Regions from separate parts of the Rhodococcus sp. NPDC049939 genome, predicted to be linked through region 1. Evidence: riboswitches for the same ligand, from Rfam matches in the RefSeq annotation. Region 1 holds a riboswitch; each other region holds the start of a gene.

Region 1 (3,269 bases):
GAGCTGTGCCGTGAGCACCGCCTCAGCTGCACCTCGGCAGCCCGCTGTGTTGGGAAGCGGTGCGATGCCGAGGCGGTTCAGAAGGTCCAGCACACCAGTGCCGCCCGATGCATCGACGCGGCGAATCGCAACGGTGGTCAACTCCGTGCCGGACGCGACGAGCGCGTCCTCGAGAACTGTGAGGTTCGCTGCGCCGCCAGTGCCCATGATCAACCGTGAATCGAACGTGCGGTCCGCGATCTCGAGCCCGTCGGGCGCAGCGAGTGCCCCGTCAGCCACCCTGTACCGCCGTGAGGATCTCGATCTCCCAGCCCCGCATCACCGACTCGTCCCACCGGGCACGTGGAAACACTTCACCGTTGACCGCAACTGCGATGCCCTTACTGGGCAGGGACATCGTCTCTAGCAGTTCGGCGATGGTCAACGGTGTCGTCAACTCGCGGTCCTCGCCGTTGACACTGATCCCGATGGGCACCATCACTTGTTGCTCCCGCATCTCTACCTCGCTAACTTCTCGAAACGTCGAACGTCGGCCGCTTTCGCCTCCGCGAGCGCGGAACCCTCCAAGAGTGCCAACGTCGCTTCAGCGGTGACCGGTGCCAGGAGGATTCCTCCTCGGCCGTGCCCGGTTGCCACGACGATACGATCGGACACCCGGCCGATCAGCGGCAAATTGTCTGGAGTCATCGGGCGCAGACCTGCAGAAACCTCGTGCAGTTCGTACTCGCCGATGGTCGGCATCAACGCTTCGGCATCCGCGATCAGGTCTCGCACCCCCGCGAGCGTGACCTGGGTGTCGTTACCCGACTCGTACTGAGTGGCACCCACGACGATGCCGTCGGCGCGTGGCACCAGGTATACGGGACGACCGTGCACGCTGCCGCGAACCGTGCGTCCAGGCGCGGGTGCCACCCCAGGTCTCGAGCGCAGCCGCAGTATCTCGCCCTTCACCGGACGAACCGGAAGTCCGGGCCACACCGACGGCGAGGCAACGCCCGCGGTGACGACGATCTGGTCCGTTTCGAGCCCCTCGAGGCTCTGCACGGCCCGCGCAATGCACTCGACCCCCGCATCCACCACGCACTGCCGAAGCGCGTGCAGCAACAGCCGGTTGTCCACGGCCAGTTCACCGATGGCCAACAGCCCCAACCGGACTCCACGGCCCAACATCGGCTCCAGTTCACGAACCTCGGTGCGGCTGAGGATCTGCATATCCCGTCCCTGGCCGCCCACCCATTCGGCAATCGTTCGCAAATCCTCCGCGTCGGCGCCATCCAACGCGACGGTGAGCGAACTTTCCGACGTGAACAGATCGACACCGGCGCCAACTTCGAGCTCCTTGCCGAACTCAGGCCATCGGTCGAGTGATGCACTGCCCAGTTCGAGAGCGCTCTCCTCGCCCGGCCACCCCTCCGACAGCGGGGCAATCATTCCGCCCGCCGCCCATGATGCGCCGGATCCGATCGAAGGGTCGTAGAGGCGGACGGACCAGCCACTCCTGGCAGCACGCCATGCAATCGACAGACCGATCACGCCGCCACCGACGACGGACACCGATCTCGGCATGAATCCCACCTCCACTTCCTGCGCCGGCATGATCCGGGTCAGGTATGACGGTCGGGTTCGGCGTGACCCCCTCTCAGCCCCACGTTCCTCGGGACTCCCGTGATGCACTCTCAGCGTAGAGGCTACCGTCATGCGGTGACCACCATGCCGCACGCCACTCACGCAGACCGCCGCCGCCGCCTCGAAACAGCGCGCTTGTACCTCTGCACAGACGCGCGCCGCGACAAGGGCGACTTGGCGCAGTTCGTCGAGGCTGCGCTGTCCGGCGGCGTCGACATCATCCAACTCCGTGACAAGGGGTCGTCCGGGGAAAAGAAGTTCGGTCCTTTGGATGCTCGGGACGAACTGAATGCACTGTCGGTGGTCGCGGCCGCGGCAAGGCGGCACGGTGCGCTATTCGCGGTCAACGACCGCGCCGACATCGCGCTGACAGCGGGGGCAGACGTGCTCCATCTGGGCCAGACCGATCTGCCCGTCCCCCAGGCGCGGACGGTGGTGGGCTCCGATGTCCTGATCGGTCGATCCACTCACAACCGAGCGCAGGCAAGCCTCGCGGCGATCGAGGAGGGCGTCGACTACTTCTGCACGGGCCCGGTGTGGGCCACCCCAACCAAGCCCGGGCGCAGCGCGGCGGGAATCGAATTGATCCGCTCTACTGCCGATTCCCAGCCGAACCGTCCCTGGTTCGCGATCGGTGGCATCGACGAACCCCGAGTACCGGAGATCCTCGCGGCGGGCGCCACCCGCATCGTCGTAGTCCGGGCCATCACCGAGGCGGCCGATCCGCAGGCGGCGGCACGCTCACTCTCAACTCTGCTGCGGCAGAACGTATAGATTACGGCCGGCTCAGCCAGCTCAGCACAGTTGACGGCGGAAGGACCATGATCGTGGACGGCAATCGATCGACCACGTCGGGATCGGTGCTCACGATCGCGGTCACCGTTCTCACAGCGGTGCCATGGCCGGTCAACTCGGCGAGTCGACCTGTCAACTGCGGCGCTTCGAGGACCTCGACGCGTTGCAGCCACCCACACGTGCTGTCGGGCAGGTGAACCGTGCGGGGCAATTCCGCCGACAGTGAAGTCACGCCTGCGTGTTCCGCCGGCACGGCACGACGATCGAGCAGCAACGACACCTCGACGGTCTGCAACCGCGGCCATCCCGCTTCGAACCCGGGGTGTAGCGGCAGACTGGCGACATCGGCCTCCCGAACCCAGCGCAGCTCCACGCTTTCCCGGTTTGCGACCGTGGGGATCAGCCGCTCTGTATCGGCGATCACCGTGGTGTAACTCCAACCGCTCGCTGCTTTGGCCGTGAGGATCTCGGCGCGGACCCGTATGGCCTCGATATTGATGCCGGCTTCTTCGTGAGCTTCGCGTACAGCGGCGTGGGTGGTGGTTTCGTGACTGTCCCGGGCTCCGCCGGGCAACGCCCACGTTCCGCCCTGGTGGCTCCACAATGCGCGGTGTTGCAACAACACCGCGGGTGTTCGATCAGCCATAGGCGCGCGCAGCAACAACCCAGCCGCGCCATGTTTTCCCCAATGACGACTGCCGTCCGGCCCCGTCATCCAGCCGTCACCATCACCACGCATCGATTACCCCTGTCCGATGGGTCACCTTCGGTTCCCTCACACTAGCCGTTCGCCTCGGAGCCAATCGCAGGCAATCCGCGACCGACTGCACGGTCCGGATAACGCCGGA
Region 2 (3,269 bases), on a different contig from region 1:
AACTAACGTGCCCGATAGTCAATCAATTCCCAGATTTGTGGGGCATTTGTCACAGGCATGATTACTCGCTTCCACGAAGGTGGGCACGCAGCGTCTTCGTTTCGTACCGGGCACGGAACAGACCCCGCTTCGCCAGCACGGGGATCACCTCGTCGACGAAGTCGGCCAGGCCGCTCGGGTATAGCGGCGGCATCAGGTTGAAGCCGTCGGCCCCGCCGCGGCGGAACCACCGTTCGATCTCGTCGGCGATCGACTCCGGGGTGCCGATCATCGTGCAGTGGCCGCCACCGGCCGCCAACGTGCCCAGCAAGGCCCGCACGGTGGGCCGGTCCTTCTCGATAATCCGCAGGATCGTGTCGTACCGGCCCTGCGGCCCGGTGAACTCGGACAGCGGCGGAAGCGCTGGAACCGGCGCGTCCAGTTCCCACCCGCTGCAGTCCTGCTGGACGAACATCGACAGCTGCGCCAGCGACTGCTCTACCGGTAGGAGCGCGTCGAGTTCCGCCTTCTTGCGCCGGGCCTCCTCGGTGGTCGATCCGACATATGTGACCAGACCTGGCATGACGATGACCTCGTCCGGGTCGCGGCCCACCCGACGGATGCGCCTCTTGACGTCTTCGTAGTAGCTCTGTGCGGCCGCGAGGTCGTAGGCGACTGCGTATATTCCCTCGGCATACCGGGCAGCCAGATCACGCCCCTGATCGGACGCGCCTGCCTGGAACAGCACGGGGCGGCCCTGCGGCGAGTGCGGCACGGTCAGTGGTCCGTCGACCAGAAAGTGATCGCCTCGATGATGGATCGGATTCACCTTGGCCGGATCCGCGAAGATTCCTTCTCGGTCGAGGACGAGAGCATCCGGCTCCCACGAATTCCACAGGGCCAGTGCCACGTCGACGAACTCTGCCGCACGCGAATACCGCTCGTCGTGCGACGGCATCTCTTCTAGACCGTGGTTGCGAGCCTCTGCGTCGAACATCGACGTCACGACGTTCCAGCCGACGCGGCCGCCGCTGATGTGGTCGAGCGAGGCCAGCATCCGGGCCGCGTGGAACGGCGTGTAGAACGTGGTCGACACCGTGCTCACCAGGCCGACCCGCTCGGTGGCGCGAGCCATCGCCGACAGTGCGGTGAGCGGCTCGAAGAACCACCACGAACCTGAAGCAGGATCGCGCACCGAGTGCCCGTCCGCGAAGAACACCGCATCGAGGCAACCACGTTCGGCGGTCCGCGCCAGTTCCTCGTAGTAGGTGATATCGCCCAGCCGTTCCACCGGCGACGCCGGATGCCGCCAGGACGCACCGTGATGACCGCACCCGAACAGAAAAGCGTTGAAGTGCAGTTGCCTGATCACTTCAGTCCTTGACCAGTCCGCCGTCGACCACGAGGTTCTGGCCGGTTACCGCGCGCGACCACGGAGATGCGAAAAACAGTACCGCGTCGGCGAATTCGTCCGGAGTGGTGACGCTCCGCAACGGAGTGCTCTGCGCAATCAAGTCGAACACCTCGTCGGGCGTCGCAGCGCTCGCATCGGTGGTGCGCAGCAGGCCACCAGACACCATGTTCACGGTGATGCCGTCCGGACCGAGGTCGGCGGCGAGGGTGCGCGTCAGAGACAACACCGCGGCCTTGGCGGCGGTGTAGTCGTGGTAAGGGACGACCGGGTTCTGGAACAGGTTGGTTCCGACGTTGACGATCCGGCCGAACCCGAGAGAACGCATACCCGGCAGCGCAGCCTGTGTCGTGTTGAGAGCCGCTTGAACGCTCCCCCGGAACTGGGTATCGAACGCCTCCCACGCGATGGCATCGGCCTCGTCGCGGGCATCCCCGTTGAAGGAGTAGTCGATCAGCGCGTTGTTGACCACCGTCGTCACCGGAGAGCCGAAGTGCTGCTCGGCTGCGGCGTACAAACCTCTCACTTGCTCCGCGTCCGTGACGTCGGCTTGCAGCGCAATCGCGATGCCTGCACCGAGAGACGACGCCAGTTCCTCGGCCGCATCCCGACTGTTCCGATAGTTCACGATTACGCGAGCACCCTCGCGCGCGAACGACCGCACGATCGAGGTTCCGAGACCACGGCCTCCCCCGGTCACGAGGACGATTTGCTTGTCGAACTGCATGTTTCACCTTCCATTACGCCGGTGAACAGACGTCTCATGAGCGCACGCGTCGACTCCGCGACATCCCTTCGCCGGAATTACCCAGTTCAGGTTCAATGGGTGTGTTCTCAGCCGCCCGGCATTCCGACCGGACAGCACCCCACGTCACTAGGCCACAGTGTAGGCGTCGCTCCAATAGGTTGTGCGCAACTAAGTTGTGTGCAACTATTCAGCGGTGACCGATGACCTCGCACTCGACCGCCAGGTGTGCTTCGCCCTGTACTCGGCTTCCCGGGCCATGACTTCCACCTACCGGTCGATTCTCGACAAGTTGGGAGTGACCTACCCGCAGTACCTTGTGCTGTTGGCGCTGTGGGAACAGGACGGTCGCGGAGTGAGCGAGCTCTGCGATGCTCTCGATCTCGACACCGGCACACTGTCCCCCCTACTCAAGAGGCTCGAAACCCTCGGGCTCGTCGAACGCCGGCGTGAGTCTGCCGACGAACGCAGGGTCGGCATCCACCTCACGGACGCGGGCGCCGCGCTTCGCAGCGAGGCCGTGGGCATCCCGTCCGAACTCACACACTCGACGGGCATGGGCGTCGACGAACTCGGCACCCTGCGCGACACCCTGACCCGCCTCACCGATTCGCTCCACCGTTGGAACGCTACAACCCCCACGAGAAAGAACTAGGCCATGAACATTCTGTACACCGCAGAGGCCCTCGCCACCGGAGAGGGCCGCAACGGTCACGCCCGAACGTCGGACGGAAAGCTCGACCTGAACCTCTCTATCCCCAAAGAAATGGGTGGGTCTGGCGACGGAACCAACCCCGAGCAGTTGTTCGCCGCCGGGTACGCGGCGTGCTTCCACTCGGCGCTGCAGCTGATCGCCCGTCAGAGCAAGGCTGATGTCACCGACTCGGCGGTCGGCGCCCGCGTCGGGATCGGTCCGATCGATGGCGGCGGGTTCGGTTTGGCCGTGACCCTCGAGGTCTCACTTCCCAACCTGCCGCGCCAGGAAGCACTCGACCTGACCGAGAAGGCGCACCAGGTGTGCCCCTACTCCAACGCAACTCGCGGCAACATCGAGGTCAACCTCGAGGTAACCGAAGACTGAGTAGCGGACTGATCGGGCGTCGGCTCAGGTGAACTTGTACTCGACGCCCGTCA
Region 3 (3,269 bases), 290 kb from region 1:
GCTTGGCCAGGCTATCGAGGAAGTCGGACATATCGATCTCCTCCCCATCATCGGTAGAAGCTTGCTGATGGGAGACGATTGCCACGTCACCATGGATGCTGCAACTCCTCTTTTCTTGAGAGAGTTGATGCCTGGATTGATCAAGGCATGCGGAAATCAAGAAACGCTGACAAGTATTGTGAACTTGATCTACAACGATAGTTTGTTCGCCCTGAACCCCATTATGGCGACCTGTAAAGCGATCGCTACCGCGGGCAGCAGCGTCGAACACAGCAGCATCGTGACTACAATGGCACGCAACGGTACCGAGTTCGGCATCAAAGTTTCGGGCTTGGGAGATCAGTGGTTCACCGGGCTCGCAGAAGTTGGTCACGGCCAGTTGATGCCAGGGCTGTCGCCATCGGACGTCAATCGCGATATGGGTGACAGTGCTATTACCGAGACTCTGGGCCTTGGAGGTACCGTTAAATCGATATCTGGTTCAAGTCAGGATGCGAGAAACATCACGTTACAAATGTATGGCATCGCCCAAGCGGAAAGTGATGCTTTCAGAGTCCCTTCATTGGATGGGCGTGGCTCACCGATGGGTTTCGACATACTGAAGATCGTCGAAAAGAATATTCGGCCATCAATCAATTCCGGACTTGCCCACAAGCACATGAATCATCCGTCGGCTGGTGTTGGATCCCTCCACCCCCCGATGGAGGCGTTTGTCGATGCAGCAATTGCGTTCAGTGATCTGGAAATTTAGAAAACAGCCTTGCCTCGATAAATGATCGAAAGAGTGGTGAGACGTACTGCTGGTGGCTCCAACCTCGAGACAATGATCCCTTGTCGAGCAGACAGGTAATCTACGGGTGACGGCGTGCGGCGCGATACCGCATACAGGCAACGAAAGTAAGGAGCGGTCCGGTGGCGACGACGGTGGAGCATCACGTAGCGGAGTCTCGGTTCGAGATCTTCGTCGACGGCCAGCTGGCGGGCTACGCCGACTACGCCGAGCGTGGCCGCGTCCGCGACTTCAACCACACCGTCACGTACCCGCAGTTCCGTGGGCAAGGTCTTGCCGCCGAGGTTGTGAAGGCCGCCCTTGACGACACGAAAGCCCTCGGGTTCTCAGTGGTGCCCTCATGCTGGTATGTCGCCAAGTACATCTCCGAGAATCCGAGCTACGCGGAGCTCGTCTGATCCGGTAGCCAGGGCCTAACTTTGCGGTCGAGAGCATCGTTGCCGCACGTCCGCGCAGTGAGGGCTTTTTCCGCTTGCACCCTGCCCAGTGCTAGGGTCGGCTTGTTCTGACACGGGGTGCTCCGCACGGGCGGGGCTGAGAACACACCCGGAAACCTGCTCAGGTAATGCTGACGAAGGGATGTCAACATCGTGACCGACTCTGCCCATGTTGCCGCCGCTGGCGAGCACACCCGATTCACCGACCACTTGTGGGACCGGATCAAGGTGCTGCGCGATGCGATCGACGAACTCGAGTTTCTGCGCCGGCTCGGCGACGGAACCCTGCCGTTGGACGCATTTCGCACCTACATAGAACAGGACTTTCTATATCTCACGGGGTACGCGAAAGCTCTTTCGTTGGTGGCAGCCCACGCTCCGGACCCGGACACGGCCGGCTTCTGGGCCGGCTCCGCGGCCACGGCCGCAACCGTGGAAGCCTCGCTCCACAAGAACCTGCTGACCAGCGGTCAACTGCCCGAGTCCGACACTCAACCGCAGCATTCGCAGGCATGCCTCGGGTATGTCTCGTACCTGACCGCGGTCGCCGCCACCGAGCCGTATCCTGTGGCCGCCGCTGCAATGCTGCCGTGCTTCTGGATCTACGCCGACGTAGGACGACGGCTCGCAAGAAGTGCACGAGAAGTGCTGTCGGCTGATCCGTCTCATCCCTATGCACAGTGGGTGACCACTTACGACGCCGAGGAATTCCAGGCCGCCGTCGCTACCGCACGAGAGATGGTGGACGCCGCGGCGGCCACCGCAACCGGCCCTCAACGAGAAGCGATGGTGGATGCGTTCGTGATCGCCAGCCGGTACGAGCTCATGTTCTGGGATACCGTCGTGAACAAGCAGGAATGGCCCGCATCGTGACACTGTTTTCTGGCAAGAAGTTCTCCATGGGCACGGTGCTTTCGGCGCGCAAACGCACCGCGGCGGTAGCCGTCGTCCTCGTGTCTGCACTCGCGTTCCTCACCGGTTGCGCGAGTAACACGCAGTCGGGCAATACCATCCGGTTCGCGCTCGACTGGACGCCGAATACCAACCACACCGGCCTGTTCGTCGCCCTCCAAGAGGGCTATTTCCAGGACGCTGGACTCGACGTACAGGTTCTGCCGTACAACGACACCTCGCCGGACACCCTCGTCGACTCGGGGAACGCCGAGTTCGGGGTGAGTTTCCAGAGTTCGTTCACGTTCTCGCGGGCCTCGGGTGCACAGATAAAGTCGGTGCTCGCTCCACTACAGCACTGGGCAACCGGAATCGCGGTGAAGGCGGACCGCACCGACATCACCCGTCCCCGGGATCTGGACGGCAAGATCTACGCCGGTTTCGCAGATCCGGACGGCGAGGCGACGTTGCGGCAGATCATCCGTAACGACGGGGGCACTGGGGAATTCACTACCGTCACCCTCGGCACGTCCGCTTACGAGGCAGTCTATTCAGGTGACGCCGATTTCACCGTGTCCTTCTTCGCGTGGGAAGGCATCGAAGCCGAGCACCGGGGAACTCCGATGCAGTACTTCCATTACACGGACTACGGTTTCCCCGATGCCTACGCCCTCGTCATCGAGGGCAACGAACAATGGATGGCCGATCATCCCGATCAGGCCCGCCAGTTCGTTCAGGCTCTGCAGCGCGGGTACCAGTACGCCGCCGATCACCCGGCCCGTGCCGCACAGATGCTGATCGAAGCCAACCCGGGCGCCTTCACGGACGAGCCGCTGGTGGTGGAGAGTCAGGAAATGCTGTCCCGCGAGTACATGAAGGACAGTTCTGGGAGAGTCGGAACTCAGACGGCCGAGAAATGGTCGGGATACTCCGGCTTCCTGTTCCAGAACGGCCTGCTCACAGGTCCCGACGGGACGCCACTGACCACTGAACCCGACTGGTCGACGTACTTCACCAATGAGTACCTCGCTGAGCCCTGACAAGGGTCCACAGACTGGTTCTCGCGCGCGTCCCGAAAAGGGCCACGGCACGGCGACCCCAGGCACCCCCTCGCTTCTGCGCCGGGGGCTGCCTGCGGTCGTGGTCGTGGC

The links. Region 1 has a riboswitch for thiamine pyrophosphate ahead of thiO (glycine oxidase ThiO). Riboswitches for the same ligand answer to the same signal wherever they lie in the genome.
Region 2: it holds a riboswitch for thiamine pyrophosphate, as region 1 does, so the genes downstream of both, AB0I57_RS14075 (3-oxoacyl-ACP reductase) here and thiO (glycine oxidase ThiO) in region 1, are expected to answer to the same signal.
Region 3: it holds a riboswitch for thiamine pyrophosphate, as region 1 does, so the genes downstream of both, AB0I57_RS16395 (TenA family protein) here and thiO (glycine oxidase ThiO) in region 1, are expected to answer to the same signal.

The regions. Positions count from the first base shown of each region.
Region 1 covers NZ_JBFAMC010000004.1:20,297-23,565, reverse strand. The annotation lists gene AB0I57_RS14995 (thiazole synthase) at 1-279, opposite strand, end outside; gene thiS (sulfur carrier protein ThiS) at 272-496, opposite strand; gene thiO (glycine oxidase ThiO) at 499-1,566, opposite strand; TPP riboswitch at 1,565-1,677, opposite strand; gene thiE (thiamine phosphate synthase) at 1,711-2,400, shown strand; gene AB0I57_RS14975 (NUDIX hydrolase) at 2,402-3,160, opposite strand.
Region 2 covers NZ_JBFAMC010000003.1:397,928-401,196, reverse strand. The annotation lists gene AB0I57_RS14080 (LLM class flavin-dependent oxidoreductase) at 62-1,351, opposite strand; gene AB0I57_RS14075 (3-oxoacyl-ACP reductase) at 1,353-2,117, opposite strand; TPP riboswitch at 2,164-2,269, opposite strand; gene AB0I57_RS14070 (MarR family transcriptional regulator) at 2,332-2,790, shown strand; gene AB0I57_RS14065 (organic hydroperoxide resistance protein) at 2,794-3,216, shown strand; gene AB0I57_RS14060 (oxidoreductase) at 3,241-3,269, opposite strand, start outside.
Region 3 covers NZ_JBFAMC010000004.1:310,650-313,918, reverse strand. The annotation lists gene AB0I57_RS16405 (DUF1116 domain-containing protein) at 1-751, shown strand, start outside; gene AB0I57_RS16400 (GNAT family N-acetyltransferase) at 913-1,188, shown strand; TPP riboswitch at 1,292-1,387, shown strand; gene AB0I57_RS16395 (TenA family protein) at 1,381-2,100, shown strand; gene AB0I57_RS16390 (ABC transporter substrate-binding protein) at 2,127-3,158, shown strand; gene AB0I57_RS16385 (ABC transporter permease) at 3,136-3,269, shown strand, end outside.